Regions from separate parts of the Streptomyces sp. TE5632 genome, predicted to be linked through region 1. Evidence: predicted binding sites of a transcription regulator. Region 1 holds the regulator's gene; the other holds the start of a gene.

Region 1 (14,435 bases):
CATCGGGATGGTGACCGTGCAGTGCAGGTCGTCGCCGCGCCGCTGGAAGGTGCTGTGCGGCAGCTCGTGGATCTCGACGTACAGGTCGCCGGCGGGACCGCCGCCGGGGCCGACCTCGCCCTCGCCGGCCAGCTGGATCCGGGTGCCGTTGTCGACACCGGCCGGGATCTTCACGGTCAGGGTGCGGCGGGAGCGGACGCGTCCGTCGCCGGCGCACTCCGGGCACGGGTTCGGGACGACGGTGCCGAAGCCCTGGCACTGCGGGCAGGGGCGCGAGGTCATGACCTGGCCCAGGAAGGACCTGGTGACCTGCGAGACCTCACCGCGGCCGCGGCACATGTCACAGGTCTGCGCAGCGGTTCCCGGCGCGGCGCCCTCACCGCTGCACGTGGTGCACACGATCGCCGTGTCGACCTGGATGTCCTTGGTCGTGCCGAACGCGGCCTCGTCCAGCTCGACCTCGATCCGGATCATCGCGTCCTGGCCGCGGCGGGTGCGCGAGCGCGGACCGCGCTGCGACGCCGTGCCGAAGAACGCGTCCATGATGTCGGAGAAGTTCCCGAAGCCGCCCGCGCCGAAGCCACCCGCGCCGCCGCCGGCCCCGGCCTGCTGGAGCGGGTCGCCGCCGAGGTCGTAGACCTGCTTCTTCTGCGGGTCCGACAGCACCTCGTAGGCGGCGTTGATCTCCTTGAACCGCTCCTGGGTCTTCGGATCCGGGTTGACGTCCGGATGCAGCTCGCGGGCGAGCCGCCGGAAGGCCTTCTTGATCTCCTCCTGCGAAGCGTCGCGGCGCACGCCGAGTACGGCGTAGTAGTCCGTGGCCACTACGACTCCGCCAGGATCTGTCCGACGTACCGTGCCACTGCGCGTACCGCTCCCATCGTTCCTGGGTAATCCATGCGGGTCGGACCGACCACGCCGAGCTTGGCAACAGCCTCGCCGCCCGAACCGTAGCCCACCGACACCACTGAGGTGGAGTTGAGTCCCTCGTGGGCGTTCTCATGACCGATACGCACGGTCACGCCCGGATCCTTCGCCTCACCCAGCAGCTTGAGAAGCACGACCTGCTCCTCGAGCGCCTCCAGTACGGGCCGGATCACAAGGGGAAAGTCATGTCCGAAGCGGGTCAGATTGGCGGTACCGCCGATCATCAGCCGCTCCTCGTTGTCCTCGACGAGCGTCTCCAGGAGGGTGGAGAGCACGGTCGAGACCGTACCGCGCTCCTCGGGGTCGAAGGCCTCGGGGAGATCCTCGACGAGAGACGGTACATCGGTGAAACGGCGGCCCGCGACACGGCTGTTGAGCCGCGCCCGCAGATCCCCCAGGGTCGCCTCGCCGAGGGGCGCCGGACAGTCGATCATGCGCTGCTCGACCCGCCCGGTGTCCGTGATCAGCACCAGCATGGCGCGCGCGGGCGCCATCGGGAGCAGCTCCACGTGCCGCACGGTCGAGCGGGTCAGCGACGGGTACTGCACGACGGCGACCTGCCGGGTCAGCTGCGCGAGCAGCCGCACCGTGCGGGCCACGACGTCGTCCAGGTCGACGGCGCCCTCGAGGAAGTTCTGGATGGCGCGCCGCTCGGGCGCGGTCATCGGCTTGACGCCGGCGAGCTTGTCCACGAAGAGCCGGTAGCCCTTGTCGGTGGGGATGCGCCCGGCGCTGGTGTGCGGCTGGGCGATGAACCCCTCGTCCTCCAGGGCCGCCATGTCGTTGCGCACGGTGGCCGGGGAGACGCCCAGGTTGTGCCGCTCGGTGAGGGCCTTGGAGCCGACGGGCTCCTCGGTTCCGACGTAGTCCTGAACGATGGCGCGCAACACCTGGAGCCTGCGTTCACTGAGCATGGCGCACACCTCCAGAAGCCTTTCGCCGGTCCGTTCCCTGAATGTCCTGGCACTCTTCGCACGCGAGTGCCAGACTTCCCCGCCCAGTGTACGGCCGGTGGGTACACCCCGGGCAAGGCCGGTACCGGGCCGTCGCACCGGGGAGCCGTGGGCGGTTAGCGTCGCGGTATGACGGTGAGTTGGGAAGAGTCGGGGTGGGAACGGCTGGCGCCGGGAGTGGGCCGGTGCCGGTTGCCGGTGTGGGACTGCACGGCGGGGCTCGTCGTCGGAGCGGGTGCGGCGCTGCTCGTGGACGCCGGTTCGAGCCTGGGCGAGGGCGCCCGGTTGCGGGCACGGGCGCAGGCGCTCGCCGGTGGGCGTGTGACACATCTCGCGCTCACCCACCCCCATTTCGACCATGTGCTGGGGGCGGCGGTGTTCGCGGGCGCGGAGGTGTTCGGCGCGGTGGGCCTGGACACGGTGCTGGCGCGGGGACGCGAGGAGCTGCGCGCGGACGCGGAGCGCGAGGGTCTGGACGCGCGGGCGGCGGAGGAGGCCGTGGACGCGCTGACACTGGTCCGCCCCCGGCACACGGTGTCCGGCGAGTGGACGCTCGACCTGGGCGGCGGACGGCAGGCGCTCCTCGCGAACGTGGGGCCCGGGCACACCGCCCACGATCTGGCGGTGCTGGTGCCCGGCGACCCGGAGGTGGTCTTCTGCGGCGACCTGGTGGAGGAGTCCGGCGATCCGCAGGCCGGCCCCGACGCCGTCCCGTCGCGGTGGCCGGCCGCCCTGGACCGGCTGCTCGCCCTGGGCGGCGAGGACGCGGTGTACGTGCCCGGTCACGGAGCGGTGGTGGACGCGGCGTTCGTACGGGCCCAACGCGACGCCCTCGCGGCTCGTTTCGGCGTGTCGGGCTGACCCTTCGGCCGAACGGGGGCCCGGTTCTCCTATCGTCATCAGAATGCGCCAGTACTCCCCTGACCTGACCCCTGGGTGGAAGAAGTCCCGGCCCGTCCCCGAGGTTCCGGCCGAGCCCGGTCTGGTGGTGGAGGAGCCCGGCAGCGGATTCTGCGGCGCGGTGATCCGCTGCGAGGCGGGCACGGTGACCCTGGAGGACCGCTTCGGCAAGCACCGGGTCTTCCCGCTGGAACCGCGCGGCTTCCTGCTGGAGGGCCGCACGGTGACGCTGGTGCGGCCCGCCGCGGGCCCGGCGCGTCCGGCCCGTACGGCATCCGGTTCGGTGGCCGTCCCGGGCGCACGCGCGCGCGTGGCGCGCGCCGGCCGCATCTACGTCGAGGGCCGCCACGACGCCGAACTGGTCGAGAAGGTGTGGGGCGACGACCTGCGCATCGAGGGCGTGGTCGTGGAGTACCTGGAGGGCGTCGACGACCTGCCGTCGCTCGTCGACGCGTTCGCGCCGGGCCCGGACGCGCGGCTGGGCGTCCTGGTGGACCACCTGGTGCCGGGCTCCAAGGAGTGGCGCATCGCGGAGTCGGTCACCAGCGAGCACGCCCTGGTGGTGGGTCACCCGTACATCGACGTCTGGGAGGCCGTGAAGCCGTCGTCCCTGGGCATCGAGGCGTGGCCCCGGGTACCGCACGGCCAGGACTGGAAGACGGGGGTGTGCCGGGCACTGGGCTGGCGCGTGGCCAACACCGGGGAGGCGTGGCAGCGGATCCTCGGCTCGGTGCACTCGTACCGGGACCTGGAACCGGCGCTGTTGGGCAGTGTGGAACGGCTCATCGACCATGTGACCGTGCCCTGAGTACTGTCCAGTCGTTGACAGGCCGGGCCTGGTGGGCTGCTCTCCGCCGCTGCGGAGATGGTCCGTCGATCAGCTCGTCGACCCGGCCGAGCAGTGCGTGCTCCCCGCTCTCGCGGGGATCGGCCCCTCAGTCCACCAGGTCCCGCACCACCGCGTCCGCCAGCAACCGCCCCCGCAGGGTGAGCGCCGCACGCCCCTCGTCGTACGCCCCCTGCCGCAGCAGCCCGTCCGTCAGGGCACGGCGCGCGGCCTGCAAGCCCTCCGCACGGAGGAGGGCGAGCGGAACCCCTTCCTCCAGTCGCAGCTCCAGCAGGATCCGCTCCACCCGCCGATCCTCGTCCGACAGGACCTCCCGCCCGGCCCCCGGCGACCGCCCCGCCGCCAGCGCCGCCGCATACGCCCCCGGGTGCTTCACGTTCCACCAGCGCACCCCGCCCACGTGCGAGTGCGCCCCGGGCCCCGCGCCCCACCAGTCCGCGCCGCGCCAGTACAGCTCGTTGTGCAGGCAGCGCCCCGCGTCGGAGGTGGCCCAGTTCGACACCTCGTACCAGGCGAAGCCGGCCGCCGACAGGGCCTCCTCGGCGATCAGGTACCGGTCCGCGTGCACGTCGTCGTCGGTCATCGGCACCTCACCGCGCCGGATGCGGCGGGCGAGCTGTGTGCCCTCCTCGACGATGAGCGCGTACGCGGAGACGTGGTCGGGTCCGGCGCCGAGGGCCGCGTCCAGCGAGGCCCGCCAGTCGTCGTCGGACTCGCCGGGGGTGCCGTAGATCAGGTCGAGGTTGACGTGCTCGAAACCCGCCGCCCGCGCCTCGGCGACACATGCTTCCGGGCGGCCGGGGGTGTGCGTGCGGTCGAGGACCCTCAGCACGTGCTGCCGGGCGCTCTGCATGCCGAAGGAGATCCGGTTGAAGCCGCCCGCGCGGAGGGTCGCCAGGTAGGCCGGATCGACCGACTCCGGGTTCGCCTCCGTCGTCACCTCGGCGTCCGCCGCCAGCCCGAACTCGTCGCGGATCGCGCCCAGCATCCGCACGAGGTCGTCGGCGGCCAGCAGGGTGGGGGTGCCGCCGCCGACGAACACCGTACGGACCTCGCGCGGGTCGTCGCCGAGCACCTTGCGGGCCAGGCGGACCTCGTCGATCAGGGTCTCGGCGTAGTTGTCACGGGAGGCGAGCACCCCGCCGCTGCCGCGCAGCTCGGTGGCGGTGTAGGTGTTGAAGTCGCAGTAGCCGCAGCGGGTCGCGCAGTACGGCACGTGCAGGTAGAACCCGAGGGGGCGGTCTGCGGCCCCGGCGAGCGCGGACGCGGGCAGCGCGCCGTCGGCGGGGACGGGCTCGCCGTCGGGGAGTGCGGAAGGCATGTGCTCCATTGTCCCGCATGTGTCCCGTTCCTTTCCCGGGTCGCGGATGTCAGTCCGCCTGGAGCACCAGCAGGGCGAGATCGTCCTCCGGTGGCCGCGCCCCGAACTCGTGGACCAGCCTGCTGATGCGTTCCGCTATCAGGTCGGCGTCCAGCCCCGCGCAGCCGGCCAGCGCGGCGGCGAGTCCGTCGCCGTCGTCGAACTGGCGGGAGCCGGAGCGCCGCTCGGTGACGCCGTCGGTGACGCAGAGCAGGGTGTCGCCGGAGCACAGATCGAAGGAGTCACTGGTGTAGGTGGCGTCCTCGACGACCCCGAGCAGGGTCTGCGGCTGGGCCACGGCACGGACCGTCCCGTCGGGGGTGAGCAGCAGCGGCAGGGGGTGCCCGGCGGAGGCGAGGGTGCAGCGGGCGCCGCCCTCGACGAGGGTGAGTTCGCCGTAGAGCAGGGAGAGGAAGCGGGTCTGGGGACCGTCCCCGGGGGCGGTCGGGCGGGCGCCGGCGGCGACGAGTGCGCGGGCGGCGGCGTCGGCGGCTTCCGTGGCGTCGTCGAGGAGCAGTTGGTTGAGGCGGTCGAGGACGTCGGCGACGCGGTAGCCCTCGCGGGCGAGCAGCCGCATCCAGGGGCGGACCAGCCCGATGACGACGGCGGCTTCGGGACCCTTGCCCTGGACGTCGCCGATGGCGAAGCACCAACGGCCCGGCCCGGCCGGGAACAGGTCGTAGAAGTCGCCGCTCGGTCCGCCCTTGTCGTGGGGCTCGTAGACGAGGGCGGAGCGCACGCCGGGGATCTCGGCGACGGCTCCGGGCAGCAGTCCGCGCTGGAGCACGGCGCTGATGGTGGCCTGCCGGGCGTACTGCCGGGCGGCGCCGATGGCGAGCGCCACGCGCCGCCCGAGGTCCTCCACCAGCCCGGTGACCTCGTCCGGGAACCGCCCGATCCCGGCCCGCCCGATCACCAGCGTCCCCAGCGGCCGGCCACCGGCGACGAGCCGGTAGGCGAGGGCGGTGCCGGGGCCGGTGTCCCCCTCGCGGTCCTCGGTCAGGTGGAGCGCCTTCTCCGGCCAGGGATAGCCGACCGGTCCGGTGCTCAGCGGATCGGAGGGAGGCGGTGGATCCTGCTCCAGCACCCGGCTCAGTTCCTCGACGCGGCTCTCGTCGGCGTGCCAGACACGGGCGAGGCGGGGCCCGTCGGCCCGTGCCCCGTCGCTCCAGCCGCCGTGGCCGGTGGTCTCGTCCTCGAGCCACACCGCGCACCAGTCCGCCAGCCGCGGCACGATCAGCTGCCCGGTGAGCGCGGCGACCAGGTCCTCGTCCAGCTGCCCGGCGAGCAGGTCGGACGCCTCGGCGAGGAAGGACAGCGCCCCGCGCCCCAGCCAGGCCCCGTCCCGCCGGTACGGCCGGGGCGCACGCCACCCCTCGCCACCCGACTCCGACTCCGCCTCCCACACGTACGCGTCGAACGGGATGCCCGCACCCTCCGCACCCTCTGCGTTCTCTGCACCCTCCTCCGCGCTCTCCATGCCGTCCGCCGCGAAGTCCCCTCCCATGGGGATCCGGGCCCAGACGGTTTTGGTGCCGGGGCGGTAGGTGATCCCCCAGGCCTCGGAGAGCGCGGCGACCAGGCTCAGGCCGCGCCCGTGCTCGGGGCTCTCGTAGGGCGGTGCCTCCGGCTCGCCGCCGCGCGGGGCGCGGGAGGGGTGGCGGTCGGTGACCTCGACGACGAGGGCACCGCTCTCCTCCTCGAGGCGGCAGGTCAGCCGTACCTCGGTGCCGGCGTGCACGACGGCGTTGGTGACCAGTTCGCTGGCGATCAGCGTGGCGTCGTCGCCGGCGCGGGTGGTGAGGTGCTCGGCACCGGGCAGGGCGCGCTCCGTCCAGTCGGCGAGCGCCGCCCGCACCAGGGCCCGCGCGCTGCCCGGTGCGAGCGAGCCGCCGGACAGCGCCGCATCCGCCCGCGCGCACGCCCGCGCGGACGCCTCCGAGACGGCACGCGGGGTCTCCCGTTGCGTCGGAATGGCCCTCATGGGCAGCTCCCCGGGCAGTTCGTACGAATACACCTCGATCAATGCCGCCAGGGTGACAGACCGACCCCACCCATAAGCAACGAGTTACCGAAGTGGACCGCCGGGAACAGGAACAGTGCTATGCGCACAGCCGACAACCGGCCGAAAACCGATCAGTTCCGCGCAACACCGAAAAGTATGAGCGGTGCTGGTACCTGTCGCTTTGACGCGCGCTTCCCGATCCTCATGGGCACAGGTGAGCCAGGAGCCCGTCGGGAACGGGGTAGGGCGGCTCGCGGGGAAGAAGCCGCCGGGCGGCTTCCAGGTCGCCGTCCCGCACAAGCCCGTGGATCTCGTGCGCGAGAGCGGTTGCGTCGGTGAGCCCGAGCTGCAGCGAGCGGTGGGCCAGCGGCCGCAGGTGCACATCGCGCTCGGGATCCCACTGCACCCGCGCCGGGGCCCGCTTCAACCGCCGCTTCCAGGCGGCCCGGTCGGCGTGCAGTCCGCGCTCGTAGTGGGACAGGCAGGCGTGCTCCAGTGCCCACTCGAAGCCCTCGCGGGTGATCTCGACCGCGAGGACGACCTCCTGCCCTTCCTTGGCTCCCCATCCGCAGCGGTACATCATCCAGAGGAAGGACGGCTTGATCCATGTCATCCGGTCCCGCTTCCAGGCCGCCGGGAAGCGGCCCTCCCGGGCCGCGGGCAGGCCGATCTCCGGTGGATACGCCTGGTGGACGACGACCGTGGAGTCGGTGTGGCGGGCACGGATCCGGTGCTTGAGTTCTCCCACGGTGACAGCGTGCAAAACCTGTGCAACGCGCGCCATCGAATCACCCGGGCACTCGGTTACCGCGTTGCTCGTGGCGACAGTGCGGTCGTCGGCGTGCGAGGCGTCGTAGCCATCCGGGCCGAGGCGTACGGATCAGGCCCGGGGCGGCAGTACTCGCGCGGTGTCGGTCCGGCGGGGCCCTGCAGTTCGGCCCAGACGGTCTTGCCGGAGGGGAAACGAGGCGTGACGCCCCACCGGGCAGCGAGTGCGCTCACCAGGAGCAGCCCCCGACCGTGCTCGCTGGTCGGGCACGAGATTTCCACCGGGGCGGGCAGCCGCTCGCCCCGGCAGTCGGCGACCTCGACCCGCAGGGCGCCCACGCAGCTTCCCGGGAGCGGGACGAGAGTCATCGTGAGCGGGAAGTCCCGCCCGGGTACGGCACCGTGCGTGACCGCGTTCGCAGCGAGTTCGCCGACGACCAGCGCGGCGGACTCCAGAGGTTCGCCGTCCCTGGCCCACCCCCAGCCCGCCAACTGCTGGACCGCGAGCAGGCGTGCGAGGCGCGCCCCGCGTCGCGTCGAGCTGAGCTGCCGACTGAAGTGCGCGGGAGGAAAAGCGGCGGGGGACGCGAGTTGACGGTCACCGATTTCACACTTCATGTGACAGAGCGTGCCCGAGCGGCCGTACGTTGACCAGAGGAACCATCGGTACGGCATCCGCCGGTACCGCCGCTGGTTGGACCGACTGCTCGCACTCGGACGGCTGCGTACCGTCGAGTTGCAGGTCATGCCTACCCACCGGACCGAACACTCAGGCACGGGAGGCCCGTTCACCCTGCTGGCGCCGAGGGGAAAGCCGCAAGTGGAATATACGGAAGTGCAGACCTCCGCACGGCTGGCCACAGACCTGGACGAGGTCCGTATCCTGGCCGCACGCTACGGCAGCATCAGGGCCCAGGCGCTCACTCCGCGAGAGTCTCTGACCCTGATCGAGAGGATGCAGACGGAAGATGAGCACTGAGAGCCGTCGACGACTTGTCTGACACAAGAGCAGCTACAGCGGCAACGAGGGCGGCGAGTGTGTCGAAATAGCCGTCGCCCCGGGAACTGTCCACGTCCGCGACTCCAAGGACGTGAGCCGACCGCACCTCTCCGTCCACGCGGCCGGCTGGGCCGCGTTCGTGAACTTCGCGACGGACCACTGAGCCTCCCCAGGGCGCCCTGGTGGAATCCGTGAGCACTTCGGCCATCACTGTCCACATGCCGCTCATTTGAGCACTCAAAGGACACTTGGCTGCTGACTGCTCACGCTTTCAGCGAGACACCTCCGAATCGGCAGTTTCAGGATCGCGGACTTTCGGACTGATTCGACCTGAAAACCGCTCCTGTGTTCATGCCTTCCGGGCTCGTCCCGTGCGGGATCTCGCCATGTTCGATGTCGAGGTCGCGGGGCAGGAGACGGAACTTCTTGAGGACCTGCAGCGCCGCAGGCCCTCATTGAGCTGCCTTCCCGGCGGCCGTTGGCACGGTCGGCCACGACCTTCATCGCAGATCTCTCCCCAACCGGCCACGACGACAGTGCAGTCCGAACACACCATGGGCGGCCACCGGTCTCAGCGAAACCCATCGCCCCATGGGTGTCGCCTGCCCGATCGACAAGAAACGGGCCCCGGCCGCTCGCCAGTCGACCATGAAGTCGCCACCGGGACGGGCAGTTGCATGCCCCGGCGAGTCCCCATACGGAGCCGGGCCCCCTGCCGTCGGAGATTCGAAATATATATTGCGCAAATTATGCTTCATATCTACGGTGAGGGCATGCCACCGAAGCGCGAGCCCGAGCGGATCACCGACCTGTCCCGGCTGAAGGCGTTCACCAACCCCCTGCGGATGCAGCTCTACCGGCTGCTGTACGCCGCGGGCGACGCGACCGCGTCCCAGCTCGCCGAGCAGGTCGACCAGGCGCCGTCGCTGGTCAGTTACCACCTGCGCAAGCTCGCCGAGCACGGCTTCGTGACCGAGGCGAGCGGCCGGAGCACCGACGGCCGCGAGCGGTGGTGGCAGGTGGCGTCCGAGGAAGGCTGGGGCTTCCGCGACTCGGACTTCGCGGACACGCCCGAAGGGTCCGCTGCCGTGGGCGCGGTGACCCGCGGCATGCTCGACACCCGCACCGCCCAGTACCGCGCGTACCTGGACCAGACGGCCGCCTGGGGCAAGGCGTGGACCGACGCCGCGTTCAGCTCCGAATGGATGCTCGACCTGACCCCCGCCGAACTCGCCGAGATGAGCGACGAGCTTCAGGCGCTGACCCGGCGCTGGCGGGAGCGCGGCAAGGCCGCCGAGGCGGCCGGCGACACGGAGGACCGCGAGCACGTGTCCGTGCACCTCTACGGCTTCCCGTTCCGGCCCTGACCCGGCCGTCCCCGACTCCTGGAGCCCGACATGGACACCGCAGAGACGGCCCTGCCCGAACACGCCACCGGACCGGCCTACCGCGACGGCAACGTGCTGCGCTGGCTCACCGCGTACACCGCTTCCCTCTCCGGTGACAGCGTGTACTTCGTCGCCCTCGGCTGGTCCGCCCAGAAGGCCGCCGGCCCCACCGAGGTCGGCCTCGTCATGGCCGCCGCGGCGCTGCCACGGGCGTTACTGATGCTGGGCGGAGGTGTGCTGGCCGACCGGCTCGACCCGCGCCGCGTCCTTCTCGGCAGCGACGCACTGCGCTGCCTCCTCATCCTCTCGGTGGCCGCCGCGATCGCACTGACCGCGCCAGCCCTGTGGCTCCTGGTCGCGGTGGCACTCGTCTTCGGCGCCGTGGACGCGCTGTTCGTACCCGCGATCGGGGCCCTCCCCCCGCGGATCACCAGCGCCGACCAGCTCGCCCGGGTCACCGGTATGCGCTCCCTGTCCATGCGTCTCAGCCAGATCGCGGGCCCGCCCATCGGCGGCCTGGCCATGGGACTCGGAGGCGCGGCGGCCGCCTTCACCGTCGCGGGCCTCCTCTTCGCGCTGTCCCTGCCGTTCCTGCTGACGATACGGATACGCCCCCTCGCGGAGCGCGGCGAGGACCAGCCGGAACCCGGCACGGCCTGGAAGGACCTTCTCGGCGGCCTGCGCTACATCCGCCGTCACCGCCTCATCGGCCCGCTCGTCGCCGCTGGTGCCGTCTGCGAGCTGGGCCTGATCGGCACTCTCAACGTCGGCATGGTGCTCCTCAACGCCGAGCGCGGCTGGGGCCCCACCGGCTACGGCTGGATCGTCGGCGGTTTCGGCGCGGGAGCGGCGGCCGGCGCCGCACTGCTCGCCATCGCCGGCTGGCTGCCCCGCGCCGGCCTGACGCTGGCCGGGGCCCTGCTCGTGGCCTGCACGGGAGCGGCCACCATCGCCTTGGTCCCGTCCCTTTGGACCGCCGTGGTGCTGGCGGTGGTCATCGGACTGGGCGCGGGCGTCTTCGGCAGTCTGGACAGCACCCTCATACAGACCGCGGCGGACCCCGCCTACCTCGGCCGGGTCACCTCCGTCGTCATGCTCACCATGGTCGGCCTCGCACCCCTCAGCTACCCGCTGGTCGGCGCCGCCGTCGGAGCCTGGGGCACCTCCCCGGTGTTCATCGGCTGCGGCGCCTTCGCCGGCCTGGGCGTGGCCATCGCCCTGGCCTCCGGCCCGGTCCGCCGAGCCGAACTGCCCCGGCGGCGCACGGTGTGACAGCCCGGGCCCACCGGCCACAGAAGGGTGCCCGCCGACTGCTCGCGCTTTCAGCAGGGCAGCCGCCTGCGGCCCGGCGGCGTCGGGGCCGCGTAGTCGGGGCCACCCGACCGGTTCGGTCCGGTGGCCCCGGCTCCGGGCTCACGCCCCACGGGTCGCCCCGTACGGGTCACGCCTCCCGCGTGCCCGTGTACATCTCGTCGATGAGGTGCTTGTACTCGCGCTCCACCACCGGGCGCTTCAGCTTCAGGCTCGGGGTGATCTCGCCGTGCTCGATGTCGAGGTCGCGCGGCAGGAGGCGGAACTTCTTGATGGTCTGCCAGCGCTGCAGGCCCTGGTTGAGCTGCTTGACGTAGCCGTCGACCATCTCGACCGTCGCGGGCGCGGCGACGATGTCCGCGTACGGCTTGCCGCCCAGGCCGTTCTCGGCCGCCCAGGCCGTGATCGCGATCTCGTCGAGGGCGATGAGGGCGGTGCAGTAGTTCCGGTCGGCGCCGTGCACCAGGATGTTGGAGACGTACGGGCACACCGCCTTGAACTGTCCCTCGACCTCGGCGGGCGCGATGTACTTGCCGCTGGACGTCTTGATGAGGTCCTTCTTGCGGTCGGTGATGCGCAGATAGCCGTCGGGCGACAGCTCGCCGATGTCGCCGGTGTGGAACCAGCCGTCGGACTCCAGCACCTCGGCGGTCTTCTCGGGGAGCCCGTGGTAGCCCTCCATGATGCCGGGGCCGCGCAGCAGGATCTCGCCGTCGTCGGCGATCCGGACCTCGGTGCCGGGCAGCGGCTTGCCGACGGTGCCGGTGCGGTAGGCCTCGCCCGGGTTGACGAAGGAGGCCGCGGAGGACTCGGTGAGGCCGTAGCCCTCCAGGATGTGGATGCCGGCGCCGGAGAAGAAGTAGCCGATGTCCGGAGCCAGGGCCGCCGAACCGGAGATGCAGGCACGCAGGTTGCCGCCGAAGGCGTCGCGGATCTTGGCGTAGACCAGCTTGTCGGCGATGTTGTGCTTCGCGGTGAGGCCGAAGGGGGCACTGGCGGTGCCGGTGCGGCGGAAGTTGTCCTGCGTGGCCTTGGCGTACTCGCGGGCGACCTCGGCGGCCCACTGGAAGATCTTGTACTTGGCGCCGCCGCCCGCCCGTGCCTTGGCGGCGACTCCGTTGTAGACCTTCTCGAAGATGCGGGGCACGGCCGCCATGTAGGTCGGCCGCACCACCGGCAGGTTCTCGATGATCTTGTCGACCCGGCCGTCGACCGCGGTGACGTGGCCGATCTCGATGTGGCCGGAGGTGAGCACCTTGCCGAAGACGTGCGCGAGCGGCAGCCACAGGTACTGCACGTCGTCGCCGTCGAGCAGGCCGGTGGCGGCGATCGCCTTCGCCATGTACGACCAGTTGTCGTGCGGCAGGCGTACGCCCTTGGGGCGGCCGGTGGTGCCGGAGGTGTAGATGAGGGTGGCCAGCTGGTCCTTGGTGATCGCGGCGACCCGCTCCTTGACCAGCCCGGCGTCCTTCTCCAGCCGGGCCGCGCCACGGCGCTCCAGCTCGGCGAGGCTGATCACCCAGTCATCGGTCTCGACGCCGGTCGCGTCGATGACCACGACGTGGCCGAGCTGGGGCAGCTCGGCGCGCTTCGCGACCGCCTTGGCCACCTGTTCGGCGTTCTCCGCGATCAGCACCCGGCTGCCGGAGTCCGACAGGATGTACGCGGACTCGTCGAGGTTCGTCTGCGGGTAGACCGTGGTGGTGGCGGCGCCCGCGCACATGATGCCGAGGTCGGCGATGATCCATTCGACCCGGGTGGCGGACGCGAGGGCGACCCGCTCCTCCGGCTGCACGCCCAGCTCGATCAGCCCGGCCGCGATGGCGTCGACCCGCTGGGCGGCCTCGGCCCAGGTCAGCGACTTCCAGTCGTCGGGGCCCTCGCCGGTGGCGGACGGGACGGGATAGCGGTACGCCTCGGCGTCCGGTGTGGCGGCGACACGCTCCAGGAAGAGGGTCGCCACGCTCGGCGGCCGGTTCTCGATCAAAGTCAGTGTGTCGCTCAAGACGTCCTCCGGGGCCCGCGACGATGCGGCTGGCTCAGATGTGACAGGTGTGCGGCTGGTGATCGTTTCGGGTATCGGCTCGGTATCGGCTGGTGATCGACTGGTTACGCTCACATGACCTTGTTTAACTCATGAGTAACCGTCGGGCAGGGACAGAGTAGAGCCCGACCGGCAGCTTCGTAAGGGGCCACGGCCTGTCACTTCGCACAGAGACTCCTTTGATCCACTGTGACGACCGACGCGCAGGAGCCCGACGCGCCTGCGCGCGTCGGGCCCCTCTCCGTCCGGCTCACGGGATGTCCCGGCACCCCCCGGTGACTCCGGTTGCTTCTTGTCGCTCCTTGTTACTTCTTGCCCTTGCCCGACCCCGCGCTCTCGTCGCTGGAGAGCACGGCGATGAAGGCCTCCTGCGGGACCTCCACGGAACCCACCATCTTCATCCGCTTCTTGCCCTCCTTCTGCTTCTCCAGCAGCTTGCGCTTGCGCGAGATGTCACCGCCGTAGCACTTGGCGAGGACGTCCTTGCGGATGGCGCGGACGGTCTCGCGGGCGATCACCCGGGAACCGATGGCGGCCTGGACGGGCACCTCGAAGCCCTGCCGCGGGATCAGCTCCCGCAGCTTGGCGACGAGCCGCACGCCGTACGCGTACGCCTGGTCCTTGTGGGTGATCACCGAGAAGGCGTCCACCTTGTCGCCGTGCAGCAGGATGTCGACCTTGACCAGGCTGGAGGACTGCTCGCCCGTGGGCTCGTAGTCCAGCGAGGCGTAGCCGCGGGTCTTGGACTTCAGCTGGTCGAAGAAGTCGAAGACGATCTCCGCGAGCGGCAGCGTGTAGCGGATCTCGACCCGGTCCTCGGAGAGGTAGTCCATGCCGAGCAGGGTGCCGCGCCGGGTCTGGCACAGCTCCATGATCGCGCCGATGAACTCGGTGGGCGCGAGGATCGTGGCCCGCACCACCGGCTCGAAGAC
Region 2 (14,435 bases), 2.1 Mb from region 1:
CATCGTCTACGGCGGCGGCAAGGGCGCGGCCTCGATCTCCCAGGACACGCCGGGGATACCGGGCGTGGCCGAGAAGGGGGACCGCTACGGCCACTCCATGGCGACCTTCGACCACAACAAGGACGGCTGCACCGATCTGGTCGTCGGAATCCCCTACGAGGACATCGAGGACAAGGCCGACGCCGGTCTCGTCCAGATCCTGTACGGGGCGCCCGGCGGTCTGGTCACCGGGCCCGCGGTGCTCGAATACCTCCAGGGCAGTGGCGGGGGCAACATCGGAAGCACCGCCGCGGAGGCCGGCGACTGGTTCGGCCACGCCGTGGCCGCCGGAGCGACCTCCTCCGGAGAGCCGTACCTGGTGATCGGCGTGCCGGGCGAGGACGTCGGCACCGTCGTGGACAGCGGTATGGCCCACTACCTGCGCGGCAGCACGAACGCCGGGTTCACCCAGAACACCGCCGGTGTGTCCGGGGACGCGGAGGAGAACGACCGGTTCGGCTACGCGGTGGCCGCCTCGCCGAACCACATAGCGGTCGGGAACCCGGGCGAGGCCATCGGGGACCTCACCTTCTCCGGCGGCGTGCAGATCCTCAAGCACACGCTCAACTCCGGCGGTATCCCCACCCCGGTGGCCGGCATCCATCAGGACGCCCCCGGGATCAACGGCGTGGCCGAGACCGGCGACCAGTTGGCCGCGACGCTCGCCGCCGTCCCGTACCGCCCCTCGGGGGCCTCGTCCGCCAACGAGACGCTGTTCGCCGTGGGCATCCCCGGCGAGGACCTCACGACCGGCGAGGACGCCGGGCGGGTCATCACGCTGCGGGTCACCGCCTCCGGCGACGTGACCCAGATGGCCGACATCAACCAGTCCCATGCCGGCATCGCCGGCGTCGGTGAGGACGGCGACCACTTCGGACAGCACCTCACCGCCGTGAACACCGCGCCCGGCTCGGTCGGCACGGCCCAGACCGTCCTGCTGGCCGTGGGCATCCCCGGCGAGGACATCGAGGCCGCCGGGGCCCGGGACGCGGGCGGCGTACAGATCTTCCCGATGGTCGGCGAACCGGGCAACGGGGACGTCTGGCTGGAGAAGGGCCAGCTCGGACTGCCCGGGCAGCCGGGAGCGCAGGAGTACCTGGGCACCAGCCTGTGGGCCGACCGGGGACGGCTCCACGTGGGCGTGCCGTACGGGCCGGAGGGTGAGCGGGGCGTCTACGGCGTCCTGTGGACGAGCCTGCTCTCCGGCGGGCCGGACACGGTGGCCACCGTGCGCCCCGGCCAGGACGGCGTACCCGCCGGCGGACGCGCCTTCGGGGCGGTGGTCCGGTGACCGCGCGACGAGGTGAGAGGCCGGTGCCGACCGGAACCGGCGCACCCGGGAGAGCCGAGGACGGGAACGTGATCGAGACACGGCCGCGGCGCCGTACGCGCCGCACCGCGACCGTCGTCGGCGCGCTCACCGTGTTGCTGGTGACCGGTGCCACCGTGCCGCCCGGCGCCGGTGCGGACGGGGACGTCCGGGACGCGGTGCGCACGGCGTCCGCCACCCCGGCGAAGACATCCGCCGGGACGTACGCGCGGGTCCAGTAGACCGAGGACCTCGCCCAGGTCGCCGGGCGGAGGCGGAGGTGGAGGCGGACGTGGGCGTGGACGGTGGCGGTGGATGGTTGCAGTCCCGATATCGAACCTTTCGGTTGTTGTCGCGAATGTTTTAGGCTCGGGGGAGAGGTAAGGGGGTCGTCAGGAAGGCATGCGGGGATACGATCGCCGCCATGACTTCCTCGCAGCCCGCTGAAAACCGGACGCGAGGGCGCAGCGCGCAGACTGCGACCCTCGCCGAGATCGCCCGCGAGGCCGGTGTCTCCGCGCCGACTGTTTCGAAGGTGCTGAACGGGCGTGCCGATGTCGCCCCCGCCACCCGCAGCCGGGTCGAGGAACTGCTGCGCGCCCACGGCTACCGGCGCCGACGCGCCGAGGCCACCCGCTCGCCGCTGATCGACCTGGTCTTCCACGAGCTGGAGAGCGCCTGGGCGATGGAGGTCATCCGGGGCGTGGAGAACGTGGCCAGGGACGCCGGACTGAGCGTCGTGCTCTCCGAGAGCGCGGGGCGGCTCACGCCGGGGCGCACCTGGGCCGACCAGGTCGCCGCGCGCCGTCCGCACGGGGTGATCCTCGTCCTGTCCGGCCTCGACGAGTCCGGGCGGGCGCTGCTGACCAGCCGGTCCATCCCGTTCGTGGTGATGGACCCGGCCGGCGACCCGGGCACCGACGTGCCCTCCATCGGCGCGACCAACTGGCAGGGCGGTCTCGCCGCCACCCGGCATCTGGTCGAGCTGGGGCACACCAGGATCGGGGCGATCAGCGGCCCCTCGCGGATGATGTGCAGCCGTGCCCGCCTCGACGGCTACCGGGCGGCGCTGGAGACCGGCGGGCTTCCGGTGGACCCCGGGCTGATCATGCCCGGCGACTTCCACCACGAGACCGGTTACCGCCAGGGCCTCGCCCTGCTGCGCCGCGAGGACCGGCCCACGGCGGTCTTCGCCGGCAACGACCTCCAGGCGCTCGGTCTCTACGAGGCCGCGCGTGAGCTGGGCCTGCGGATTCCCGAGGATCTGAGCGTGGTCGGGTTCGACGATCTGCCGGTGGCCCGTTGGGTGGGGCCGCCGCTGACGACCGTACGGCAGCCGCTGACCGAGATGGCCGAGGCGGCGGCCAGGCTGGTCCTCGACCTGGGCAAGGGCGAGGGCGCGGCGGCCGCGACCCGGGTGGAACTGGCCACGAGCCTGGTGGTGCGCAGCAGCACGGGAGCGCCGCCGGCCGGGCGCGCCGGTGCCGCGGCGGGCGGGAGGCTCGCGGGGCCGTGATCACTTGATCACCCGATCGGCTGAACGGTGGCGGTGACGGCGGGTGGAGGCTCTTCGTGGCCGTAGCGTCGCGGTGTCGCTTGTGCCGCAGTGGCGCCCGCGCCCACACTTGAAGGAGGAGGTGCTTCTCGATGACCGCTCTCGCAGAAGAGGTGGCCCCAGTGGCGTACAAGCCTGTTTCCGAGCCGGGTTCCGACCTGGACGAGGTCCTGTGGCAGGCGTGGAAGGCCATGGATCTCCCCGAGGGCTACCGGGCCGAGATCATCGAAGGGTCCATCGAGGTGTCGCCCACCGGTCGTCGTCGTCATGGCGTGCTCGTCAACCGTCTCCGCCGCGTGCTGGACGCCCACCTGGGGGAGAGCGGTTACGCGGCCCTCCAGGACGTCAACGTCATCCACCGTCAGAAGGCCTGGGTGCCCGACCTGTTCGTGGCCCCCCTCGATCTCGACGAGATCCCCGACGAGGACGGTCTCGGTGTGGACGCCGCCGGGGTCGGGATGGTCGTCGAGGTCACCTCGCCCGGCCACCGGAACCTCCAGCGCGACCGCGTCCGCAAGCGCCGGGAGTACGCCCGCGCCGGGATTCCGGTGCACGTGATCGTCGACGACTTCGACGACGAGGGAGCCGTGCTCGTCCTGACGTCCCCCGATCCCAAGAAGGCCAAGTACGCCGACGAGCACCGTGTCCCCTACGGCACCGACGCGGTGATCCCGGAGGGGCCGGCCAAGGGCTTCGCCGTCGGCAAGGCGATCGTCGGGTCCTGAGCCGACCCCGCGGGGCCTCACCGGGCCGCCCGCGGGCCTCACCGCACCGGGTGCCCCAGCAGCATCGTCGGGGCGCCCGCGACGCGGGTGAGGAAGACCGTGACGGACTCGGGGCCGTGGGGTTTGGGCAGGGCCTTGCGGCGGAGTTCCTCCGGTTCCACCGCCGATCCGCGCTTCTTGACGGTCAGTGTGCCGATGCGGCGCTCACGCAGCAGTGCCTTCAGCTTCTTGACATTGAAGGGGAGCCGGTCGGTGATCGCGTAGGCGGTGGCGTACGGGGTGGGGCGGTGCTCGTCGGCGGTGACGTAGGCGATGGTCGGGTCGATGAGCCCGCCGTCGAGCTGTTCGGCGACCTCGGCGACGAGATGGGCGCGGATGACGGCGCCGTCGGGCTCGTACAGGTACCGGCCGGGCGGGCGCACTTCGGGGTCCGGCAGTCCGCGGGAGAGGAGCGTGTGCGGGCCGGGCAGCAGGGTCGCCCGGATCGCTGGGGTGGCCGGGGTCGCGTCCTCCGCCCCGGCGGCAGCGGTCCGCCCGTCGCCGAACCACAGCACCGCCTCCTTCACCTCCCCGCCGTCCGAGATCCACTCGGCCTCCGCGTCGGCGGGGACGGCCTCGTGCGGGATGCCCGGTGCGATCTTCAGCGCGGCGGCGCGGGGTGCCCTGCGGGCCGCCTCGATCGCCCAGGACAGCGGGGGTGAGTAGGCCTCGGGATCGAAGACGCGACCGCGGCCGCCACGCCGGGCCGGATCGACGAAGACGGCGTCGTAACCGGCCGGGTCCACCTCCGTGACGTCGGCCTCCCGCACCTCGATCAGCCCGGCCAGGCCCAGCTCGTCCGCGTTCGCGCGGGCCGCCGCCGCGGTGAGCGGGTCCCGGTCCACCGCCAGCACCCGGATCCCGGCGCGGGCCAGCGCGATCGCGTCCCCGCCGATCCCGCAGCACAGGTCGGCCACCGAGGTCACGCCCGACTCCTTCAGCCGCCGCGCCCGGTACGCCGCCACGCTCGCCCGGGTCGACTGCTCGACCCCGTTCGGCGTGAAGAACATGCGCGCGGCGTCCTGGGCCCCGAACTTCGCCACCGCCCGCTGCCGCAGGCGCGCCTGGCCGAGCGCCGCCGAGACCAGTTCCGCCGGATGCTCGCGGCGCAGCCGGGTCGCGACGGCGAGTTCTCGCGCCGGATCGGTGTCGCGCACCTCCTCGAGCAGGGCGCGGCCCTCGGGGGTGAGGAGCGGGGCGAGGGGCGAGGCGGAGAGGGGGGTGCGGTCGTTCACCGGCCCATTGTGGGTCAGGTGCGGGCCGGCTGTGGGCCAGTCGGTGGACGGTGTGCGGCCGGCCGCGGTGTCGGGCCGGCTCCGGGGCGGTGGACTGCGAGGATCCGGCTCCATGCGAGTAGTAGGACAAAACGATAAAAGTCAGTCACGGTGGTGTGTGCGGGCAGGTGTTGCCGTACTCACCCTCGCAGCCCTCGCCCCCCTGGCCGCGGGCTGCGGAAAGGACTCCACCGCCCCGGACCCGGCCGAGGGCGGTCGGCGGCCCCTCGCCGCGCCCCCGGCCCGTGAGCACGGCCCCCACGCCGCCGAACCGCGTGCCGCGTACGCCGCGCGCGCGGCCGCCGCGAAACGCTGGGGGCTCGAGGAGGTGCCCCGGGCCGCTCCGCCGGCGCCCGGGAAGAAGCCGAGGATCACCACCCGTGAGGGTTTCGAGGTCGACGGCCACCGGCGACTGGACCTCCCCCCGGTCTTCACCACCGTCCCCACGGACGAGAAGGTCGTCTTCCTCACCATCGACGACGGCGCCGAGAAGGACCCGGCGTTCCTGCGCATGATGAGCGAGCTGAAGATCCCGTACACCGCCTTCCTCAGTGACTACGTCATCAGGGAGGACTACGGCTACTTCGAGGAGATGCAGGACCGGGGCGTCGGCCTGAACAACCACACCCTGAGCCACCCGCCCCTGCGCGGCCTGTCCTACGCCCGCCAGAAGCGCGAGATCTGCGGCATGCAGGACGTCCTCGAGGAGCGGTACGGCCACCGCCCCGTCCTGTTCCGCCCGCCGTTCGGCACCTATGACAAGAACACCCTGCGCGCGGCCAAGTCCTGCGGCGTCGAGTACGTCCCGCTGTGGAACGAGGAGGTCTTCGTCGACCGCTGGGACTACCGCGAGGGGGACGGGAAACTGCGCCCCGGCGACATCGTCCTCACCCACTTCCGGGGCCGGAACGAGTGGAAGGGCACCATGCCCGACATGATCCGCCGCTTCCTGGACAAGGTCACGGCCGAGGGGTACGCGGTGGGGCGCCTGGAGGACTACCTGTGATCCGGCGGGGGGCGGCCGTGGCGGTCCTCCCGGCAGTGCTGGCGGTGCTGGCGGCGTTGGCGGTGCTGGTGGGTTGCGGCCCGTCGGCCGGGCGGCCGGTCGCGGGCCCCGCCGGCCGAGGGGGTGGGGGCACCGGGGGCGCGGGGGACGGAGCGGGCCAGTCACCCGACCGCGTCCCGCCCGTCGTGGACCGGGTCCCGACCCGGGACGCGGTCGTCTTCCTGACCTACGACGACGGCGCCGAACGCGACCCCCGTTTCATCGACCTCGTACGGCAACGCCGCCTTCCCGTCAGCATGTTCCTCACGGACAGTGTGGTGGGGCCGGGCTACGGCCACTTCGCCCGCCTGCGTTCGGTCGGTGCGAGCCTGCAGAACCACACCCTCGACCACCCCGCCCTGCGCGGCCTGCCCTACGCCGGTCAGCGCGCCGAGATCTGCGGCCAGCAGCGCAAGCTCCGGTCCCGCTTCGGCATCCGCCCCCACCTCTTCCGCCCGCCCTACGGCACGTACGACGCCACGACCCTCCGCGCCGCCGCCGACTGCGGCATCGCGGCGGTCGTGCTCTGGCGGGTGACGCTGGAGGGCGACGGCACCCTCACGTACACCCGAGGCGCCCGCCGCCTGGGCCCCGGCGACATCATCTCCGTCCCCGCCGGCGAGACCCCGCCCCTGACCCTGGCGGAACGGACGGCACGTCTGCTGCGCGAGCTGGAGGAGCAGGGGTTGAGGGTCGGGAGGCTGGAGGACTACGTCCGGCACCGGTGAGCACCCTGCCCGTCCGGGGGCGCCCCCAGGGGTGGCCGTCGGGGCACCGGACGGCTGCGCACACCCGTACGAACAACGCGTTTCAGCGCCGACGCGCCGCAGGAAATTGGCACTCCGCTTGACCGAGTGCTAATCGCGGTCATAGTCTCGGGTCTGGCACTCCCCCCTGGAGAGTGCCAACACACGCGACGGGCAGGTCCGGCACCCGCGACGACGGATCGACCTGGTCGCCACCTCAGACAGTTAACCCCGTGAGATCTCCGAAGGGGGAGGTCGGATCGTGACGACCGCCAGCTCCAAGGTTGCCATCAAGCCGCTCGAGGACCGCATCGTGGTCCAGCCGCTCGACGCCGAGCAGACCACGGCTTCGGGCCTGGTCATTCCGGACACCGCCAAGGAGAAGCCCCAGGAGGGCGTTGTCCTGGCCATCGGTCCGGGCCGCATCGAGGACGGCAAGCGCGTCGAACTCGACGTGAAGGTCGGCGACGTCGTGCTCTACAGCAAGTACGGCGGCACCGAGGTGAAGTACAACAACGAGGAGTACCTCGTTCTCTCGGCCCGCGACGTTCTCGCGATCATCGAGAAGTAAGTCACCTCGTAGCACATTTGCTCCGAACTGCGCCCCTGGTCCCGACACGCTTACTGAGCCGGGGGCCCGGGGCGCAGTGTTTTTTCACCCCTGATTTCCGAGAGGGCTCCCGCTGCCATGGCGAAGATCCTGAAGTTCGACGAGGACGCCCGTCGCGCCCTTGAGCGCGGCGTCAACAAGCTTGCCGACACGGTGAAGGTGACGATCGGCCCCAAGGGCCGCAACGTCGTCATCGACAAGAAGTTCGGCGCCCCCACCATCACCAACGACGGTGTCACGATCGCCCGCGAGGTCGAGGTCGAGGACCCGTACGAGAACCTCGGTGCCCAGCTGGTCAAGGAGGTGGCGACCAAGACCAACGACATCGCGGGTGACGGTACGACCACCGCGACCGTGCTGGCCCAGGCCCTGGTCCGCGAGGGCCTGCGCAACGTCGCCGCCGGCGCCTCCCCGGCCGCCCTGAAGAAGGGCATCGACGCCGCCGTCGCCGCGGTCTCCGAGGACCTGCTCGCCTCGGCCCGCCCGATCGACGACAAGGCCGACATCGCCGCCGTCGCCGGGCTGTCCGCCCAGGACCAGCAGGTCGGCGAGCTCATCGCCGAGGCGATGGACAAGGTCGGCAAGGACGGTGTCATCACCGTCGAGGAGTCCAACACCTTCGGTCTGGAGCTGGACTTCACCGAGGGCATGGCCTTCGACAAGGGCTACCTGTCGCCGTACTTCGTGACGGACCAGGAGCGCATGGAAGCCGTCCTGGACGACCCGTACATCCTCATCACGCAGGGCAAGGTCGGCTCCATCGCCGAGCTGCTGCCGCTGCTGGAGAAGGTCATCCAGGCCAACGCCTCCAAGCCGCTGCTGATCATCGCCGAGGACGTCGAGGGCGAGGCCCTGTCGACCCTGGTCGTCAACAAGATCCGCGGCACGTTCAACGCCGTCGCGGTCAAGGCCCCCGGCTTCGGCGACCGCCGCAAGGCGATGCTGCAGGACATGGCCGTCCTCACCGGCGCCACGGTCGTCTCCGAGGAGGTCGGCCTCAAGCTCGACCAGGTCGGCCTGGACGTGCTGGGCTCCGCCCGCCGCGTCACCGTCACCAAGGACGACACCACGATCGTCGACGGTGCCGGCAAGAAGGAGGACGTGACCGGTCGCGTCGGCCAGATCAAGGCCGAGATCGAGACCACCGACTCCGACTGGGACCGCGAGAAGCTCCAGGAGCGCCTCGCGAAGCTGGCCGGCGGCGTGTGCGTCATCAAGGTCGGCGCCGCCACCGAGGTGGAGCTGAAGGAGAAGAAGCACCGTCTGGAGGACGCCATCTCCGCGACCCGCGCCGCGGTCGAGGAGGGCATCGTCTCCGGTGGTGGTTCCGCGCTCGTCCACGCCGTCAAGGTCCTCGAGGGCAACCTCGACAAGACCGGCGACGAGGCCACCGGTGTCGCGGTCGTCCGCCGCGCCGCCGTCGAGCCGCTGCGCTGGATCGCCGAGAACGCCGGCCTCGAGGGCTACGTCATCGTCTCCAAGGTCGCCGAGCTGGAGAAGGGCAGCGGTTACAACGCCGCCACCGACGAGTACGGCGACCTGATCAAGGCCGGCGTCATCGACCCGGTCAAGGTCACCCGCTCCGCCCTGGAGAACGCCGCCTCCATCGCCTCCCTGCTGCTCACGACCGAGACCCTGGTCGTCGAGAAGAAGGAAGAGGAGGAGCCGGCCGCCGGTGGTCACGGCCACGGCCACGCCCACTGAGCATCCCGCTCGTAGAAGGCCCCCGTTCCGCCCCGGACGCAAATCCGGTCCGGAGCGGGGGCCTTCCCCGTGCGGTCAGCCGTCCTGCCGCAGCAGGAACCGGACCGGCTCCGCCAGTGCCGCCCGCGCCCCGTCGGTGTCCCCCAGCCGTGCGGCGAGGGTGGCCTCCGCGAGCCGTGCGGGCAGCGCCTCGGCGAACTTCAGCCCGCGCACGGCCTGCGGGTCCACCTCGGGCAGGGGCAGACCCGTCCCGGCGTCCGAAACCGCCGCCCGCCACGACTGCGGGGTCACGTCGTCGCGCAGCCGCTGGAGGGACCCCATCTCGTCGGGGACCAACAGGAGGCCGGTCGCCTGCACCAGCGACGACCCGGCTCTCTTCCCCGAACCCGCTGGCGTGTTCCTTCGGGCACGGCTCGGCGACGACTAAGTCACCGTGGGCACCGGCTCGGTGGTCCGGCGGCGCATCCTCCGGACGTAGAGGGCGGCCAGGAGCGCGACCGGCGGAAAGCCGAGCGCTGTGAACAACAGGGTCTGTCCCAGCCCGCCGCTGAGCATGGCCACGGGGAAGCCGACGCAGCTCAGGAAGGCGCCCGCCACGATTCCCATGCCGGGCCATGAGGGGGCGGGGCGCCGGGCGGAGGGGAAACGGAGCCACAGGCCGGCCAGGAGCAGGCCGAGTCCGAAGGGCAGTGCCAGCAGACCGAAGGCCGTGGGCAGCCGCCAGTCCTCGGACGGTGACGCGTGGGTCTCCTGGGAAGCGGTGCCGAACCGCACGGTGCGGACCGCGTCCCTCCAGTAGGTCAGCGTCACCGAGTCACCGGCGCGTACCGCGTCGAACACCGGCTTGTTCCCGGCCATACGTATGCGCCGCACCATGCCCGAGCCCTGCTCGGTGACGAGGACCCAGTGCCGGACACTCCTGCCCTGGGGTTCGTCGTCCGTCCTCGTGACGGTCGCCGGGACGGCCGTTGTGCACGAGTCGGAGCGGGTGCCGTCCGGGCAGGCGGGTGCGGAGGCGTACTCATGTTGCTTCGCCAGCGCGCCCGGTACGGCGGCGAACAGACCGACGGAGAGGAGAACGAGGAGCAGGCCGAAGACCATGAGGTTCAGCGATCCACGGGAAGGTCTCATGGCGTCATCGTGACACTGGCCCCTGCCGACCCGAACTCCCCGTTTCTGGCAGCCCTTTGGGAACCCAGGCTGCCGTCCTCACATCACTGGAGGTGGCTCTGTACGCGAGTTGCCGACAGCGGTTGTGCACGGGTCCGGAGCGTGCTCGGCATGTGGGCCTGTGGGCGCGGCACGGCTCTTCCCGCATCGGTGATGGCGGCACTTCTCCACGCCCTCCGAACCGGCCGTTCCGGCGCCCGGTCCGTACACGCCCGACGGCTCCCGTCCTGCGAACCAGGGGGGAGCCGTCCAGAGGCGCCATCAGGGGGTCAGGCGTGGCGGTGGGAGTGCCGGCTGCCGGTGATGAGGCGGTACAGAGCGAGCAGGATGAGGGAGCCGACGATCGCGGCGATCCAGGTGGAGAGCTCGAAGAACCCGTCGATGGAGTCGACGCCGAAGATCACCTTGCCGAGCCAGCCGCCGAGCAGACCGCCGGCGATGCCGATGAGCATGGTGATGATGATGCCGCCGGGGTCCTTGCCCGGCATGATGAACTTGGCTATGGCGCCGGCGAGCAGGCCGATGACGATCCACGCGATGATGCCCATTGTTGTCTCCGTCCTGTCGTGAAGACCGTGTCAGTTCCTCGTCTGTACCGTCCGCGCCCGAACAAACCTGTTCTTCGGACCGCAACTCTGCCCGCCCCTCCCCGAGCCGGGTTCCGAGCAGCTGCCGGTGACCTTGTTCGCGAAGTGGTGTTCGTGATCGTCGAACCGGCTCACTTCGCCCACGGCATCAGCTCTTCTCCCACGTCCCGACCACCTAGGCATCGGCGGACCGAGGGCCCCGCCGGCGACCGCCCCGGAACGCACCCCGGAGGGGGTCGGCTCGACCACCGGTGCGGAACGCCCAGTTCGCGGACGTGGACGTCCCAGTAGGGCGGTGTGACGCCGGCCAGAGGACCCTTCCCGCCGACCTCCCTCCACCTCCAGTGCCGGTAGACGCTCTGCGTGGCGAGGGCGGTGGGTCGCACCGAGAGGACCGCGCGCTGCTCCTCGCGGTCGTGCAGGAGCTCCTCCACCGGGCGCCTCCCCCGTGCCACGGCCACGCCGTTCGGGGAGGACCTCCAGGCTGACGACGGCGAAGGTCCGGCCCGGCCATTCCCGTACCGGGACGGCGGGGAGCGGGTGGACGAAGTCGCGCGACCAGCCGTGGTCGACGGGGAGCGGATGACCGTGGACGTAGCCGAAGAGGCGATCCCGCTGTCTCGCCACGACCAGCCGGAAACCCGGAACCGTCATCAGGTTCCCGAGCTCCTCTCAGGTCTGTGGAGACGCCGGCACGATGTGCTCGACCAGACGCCCCGTTCCGGTCGACGGATTCCTCTTGCGTTCCTCACCCGGCTTCGCCAGCTCCCGTGCGCGTGGCACGGCCTGCGGCCAGGACTCCCGACAGAGGTTGAGGGCGAACCGGTCCGTGGCATCAGACCGCGAACGTGGTCCAGCCCTTCCTGCTCCCGCCGGAATCCCGACCGCCGCGGCTGGAACCAGCGCTCACGGGGAGCGGGGGCAGCCGGTTCCGGGGCAGCGGACACCGGGCACCTCCAGGAGACGGCGACGGAAGCGGGGAGACCCACGCCGCAGCGTGCCGGGCCTCCCCTGACTGACGACAGGACCAAAATTCCAGTCGCCCCCTCTGATGGAGGAGGGTCCGTTCTCCGCGGGGCGGGTCTCGGAGCACGGCTCCGGCGCTCGCTCGTCGAAGCCCCCGAGGTGTGCAGACGTGGGGCTGGTGCCGACCAGTGGATATGGCTGACTTCACCGCGTTCGTGATCGGTAGCCTCGCCGACCATGAAGCGGCGCCGGCAAAAGAAGCTCTCCCGTCATCTCCTCGAAGCGATTCTGGCAGCCGACGCTGCCCGAGTGAAGGCACTCCTGCGGGCCGGAGCGGACCCGGAGCGAGGAGACAGCGACGGAACCACCCCTCTCTATCTGGCGTCCGTGCAGGGGGAAGCCGAGGTCGCACGCTTGCTCCTGGAAGCCGGGGCCTCCCCCGACACCGAGAGCAGGGGAGTCGGCTCGGACGGCACACCGCTGTGTGCAGCCGCGTGCTGGGGGCACACCGAGACCGTGCGTGAGCTGTTGGCGCACGGTGCCGACCCGAACCTCCGGGAAGACCAGGGAGCAGGCTGGTCTCCTTTGGACTGGGCGAACAACGGCCCTCACCCCGCGACTGCCGGACTGCTCGTCGCAGCGGGAGCAAGACCTTACGAGGAAGCCGTTCGGCAGCCCGTGACCTGACCGTTGAACCGCCGAGGTCCTCTTTGTGACAGGCCCCGTCCGTGCCGTCAGCGCGGCCCGTACTTGCGGCCCGTTCGGGAGGAGAGGCCGCCCAGGAGGTCGCGTGGGACCAGCTTCGCCGCTCCCATCAGGGCCTTGTACCGCGGGTCCGGGATCGACACCGACTTGCCGCGGGCCAGGTCTGCGAGGGCCGTCTCCGCCACCTTGTCCGCGTCGAGCCACATCCAGTTCGGGATGCTGTCCGTCCCCATCCCCGCCCGCTCATGGAACTCGGTGCGGACGAAGCCGGGGCACAGCGCCATCAGGCGTACGCCGCTGCCCGCCAAGTCCTGTGCCGCGCCCTGGGTGAACTGGACCACCCATGCCTTGGACGCCCCGTAGGTCCCGCGGGGCACGAACGCGGCGGTCGAGGCGACGTTCACGACGCCCCCGCGTCCGCGCTCCCGCATCGCCTCCGCCGCCGCCGACGTCAGCCGCAGCACCGCCTCGCAGTGGACCTTGAGCATCCTCAGCTCGTCCGCCATCGAGACCTCGAGGTACCGGCCCTTGTTGCCGAAACCCGCGTTGTTGATCAGCAGGTCGACGGGGTACCTGCGGTCACCCAGCCGCTCGGTCACCACCTCGATGCCCTTGTCCTCCGCGAGGTCGGCCCTCAGCACCTCCGCCTCGATGCCGTGGCGGTCGTGGAGCTCGGTCGCCTGCTCGCGGAGCCGGACGATGTCGCGGGCCACCAACACCAGATCATGCCCGTCGGCTGCCAGCTTCCGCGCGAACGCGGCACCGATCCCAGCCGTCGATCCCGTAATCAGAGCGGTTGTCATGGCGCAAGACTAGTTACCCGGAGTCCGGGCGTCCGCCCGGCGTCGCCGCCCCGACCGGTGCACTGAAGCCCGGCCGGATCAGTCACCCGAGTGCCCGCCCCCCGGGGCCTGTCCGGCCCCGTGCTCCGCGTGATCCGGCGGGGTCCCCGCGGACCGGCCCTTCTCGACCACCACGAACTGGCCCATCATCCCCTCGTCCTCGTGGTACAGCAGATGGCAGTGGTACATGTAAGGGACGTCAGGATCGGCCGGCCCGGTGAAGCGCAGTGCCAGCTTCATCGTCGTGCCGTGCGGGACGAACACCGTGTCCTTCGGCCCGCGCAGCGTCGGCGGCGGAGCCGACCCGTTCACCTCCACCACGCGGAACTGCACATCGTGCACATGGAAGTTGTGCGGCATGCCGTTGGTGTTGCGTATCGTCCACAGCTCCGTCGTCCCGCGGGTGACGGTCTCGTCGATGCGGCCCATGTCCATCGACCGGCCGTTGATCCCGGACAGCTTCAGATCGAAGTGCCGCCCGCGCACCGCCTCGGCACCGTCGGGAAGCTCCGGCTCGGTGAGCGTGGTCGGCAACCGCGGGGACGGCCGCAACTGCCGGGCCGCCCGCAGCTCCAGTACGTCGAAGGAGTCGTCGCCCCCGCCGAACCGCCGCTGCCAGAAGCCGCCGTAGTTGTCCTGGGGGAAACTCCGGAGCATCACCCGCTCACCCGCCGCGACCCGTACGACGATCTCGGTGCGCTCACCCGGTGACAGCTGTATCCGGTCCATCACCGCGGGCCGCGCCAGCAGCCCGCCGTCCGTCCCGATCAGAGAGAAGTCACGGTCGTCCGGGAAACCGAAGGCGTAGGTGCGGGCGGTGGAGGCGTTGACCAGCCGCAGCCGTATCAGTTCGTCGTGGACATCCCGGTAGGGGCGCAGGGTGCCGTTGACCATGGTCCGGTCACCCAGGAAGCCCACGTTCTGCATCAGCCCGCGGTCGCCGGACAGCCGTGAGCCGTCGAAGCGGACGTCCTGCACGATGACCGGCAGATCGTCGACGCCGTACCGCTTCGGCAGGGGAAGGCGAGCGGACTTCTCGTCGTCGAGGAGGAACAGGCCGGCGAGACCACGCCTGACGTGCTCCTCGGTCTTGCCGTGCGGATGCGGGTGGTACCAGAG

What was found. Region 1 encodes HrcA, which represses chaperone genes, less so after heat shock. Its sites were predicted from a motif close to TTNGCACTCNGNNNNNCNGAGTGCNAA; they were not measured.
Positions count from the first base shown of each region.
Region 2: groES (co-chaperone GroES) is a predicted target of HrcA. The motif match lies at 6,821-6,847, and genes of this name have one in related genera.

Region 1 covers NZ_JBSSEA010000003.1:1,184,212-1,198,646, forward strand. Annotated here, with positions in the region: gene dnaJ (molecular chaperone DnaJ) at 1-825, opposite strand, end outside; gene hrcA (heat-inducible transcriptional repressor HrcA) at 825-1,841, opposite strand; gene ACVW19_RS10635 (MBL fold metallo-hydrolase) at 2,010-2,741, shown strand; gene ACVW19_RS10640 (DUF3097 domain-containing protein) at 2,785-3,588, shown strand; gene hemW (radical SAM family heme chaperone HemW) at 3,716-4,948, opposite strand; gene ACVW19_RS10650 (SpoIIE family protein phosphatase) at 4,998-6,971, opposite strand; gene ACVW19_RS10655 (DUF4291 domain-containing protein) at 7,195-7,776, opposite strand; gene ACVW19_RS10660 (ATP-binding protein) at 7,797-8,378, opposite strand; gene ACVW19_RS10665 (Scr1 family TA system antitoxin-like transcriptional regulator) at 8,455-8,739, shown strand; partial or broken gene ACVW19_RS10670 (DUF397 domain-containing protein) at 8,774-8,923, shown strand; gene ACVW19_RS10675 (ArsR/SmtB family transcription factor) at 9,534-10,127, shown strand; gene ACVW19_RS10680 (MFS transporter) at 10,158-11,420, shown strand; gene ACVW19_RS10685 (AMP-dependent synthetase/ligase) at 11,590-13,464, opposite strand; gene lepA (translation elongation factor 4) at 13,809-14,435, opposite strand, start outside.
Region 2 covers NZ_JBSSEA010000003.1:3,309,895-3,324,329, forward strand. Annotated here, with positions in the region: gene ACVW19_RS20440 (VCBS repeat-containing protein) at 1-1,330, shown strand, start outside; gene ACVW19_RS20445 (hypothetical protein) at 1,399-1,590, shown strand; gene ACVW19_RS20450 (LacI family DNA-binding transcriptional regulator) at 1,773-2,864, shown strand; gene ACVW19_RS20455 (Uma2 family endonuclease) at 2,996-3,628, shown strand; gene ACVW19_RS20460 (class I SAM-dependent methyltransferase) at 3,667-4,902, opposite strand; gene ACVW19_RS20465 (polysaccharide deacetylase family protein) at 5,060-5,947, shown strand; gene ACVW19_RS20470 (polysaccharide deacetylase family protein) at 5,947-6,714, shown strand; gene groES (co-chaperone GroES) at 6,995-7,303, shown strand; gene groL (chaperonin GroEL) at 7,421-9,046, shown strand; gene ACVW19_RS20485 (hypothetical protein) at 9,122-9,403, opposite strand; gene ACVW19_RS20490 (hypothetical protein) at 9,470-10,177, opposite strand; gene ACVW19_RS20495 (GlsB/YeaQ/YmgE family stress response membrane protein) at 10,486-10,764, opposite strand; gene ACVW19_RS20500 (ankyrin repeat domain-containing protein) at 12,007-12,456, shown strand; gene ACVW19_RS20505 (SDR family NAD(P)-dependent oxidoreductase) at 12,504-13,277, opposite strand; gene ACVW19_RS20510 (multicopper oxidase family protein) at 13,356-14,435, opposite strand, start outside.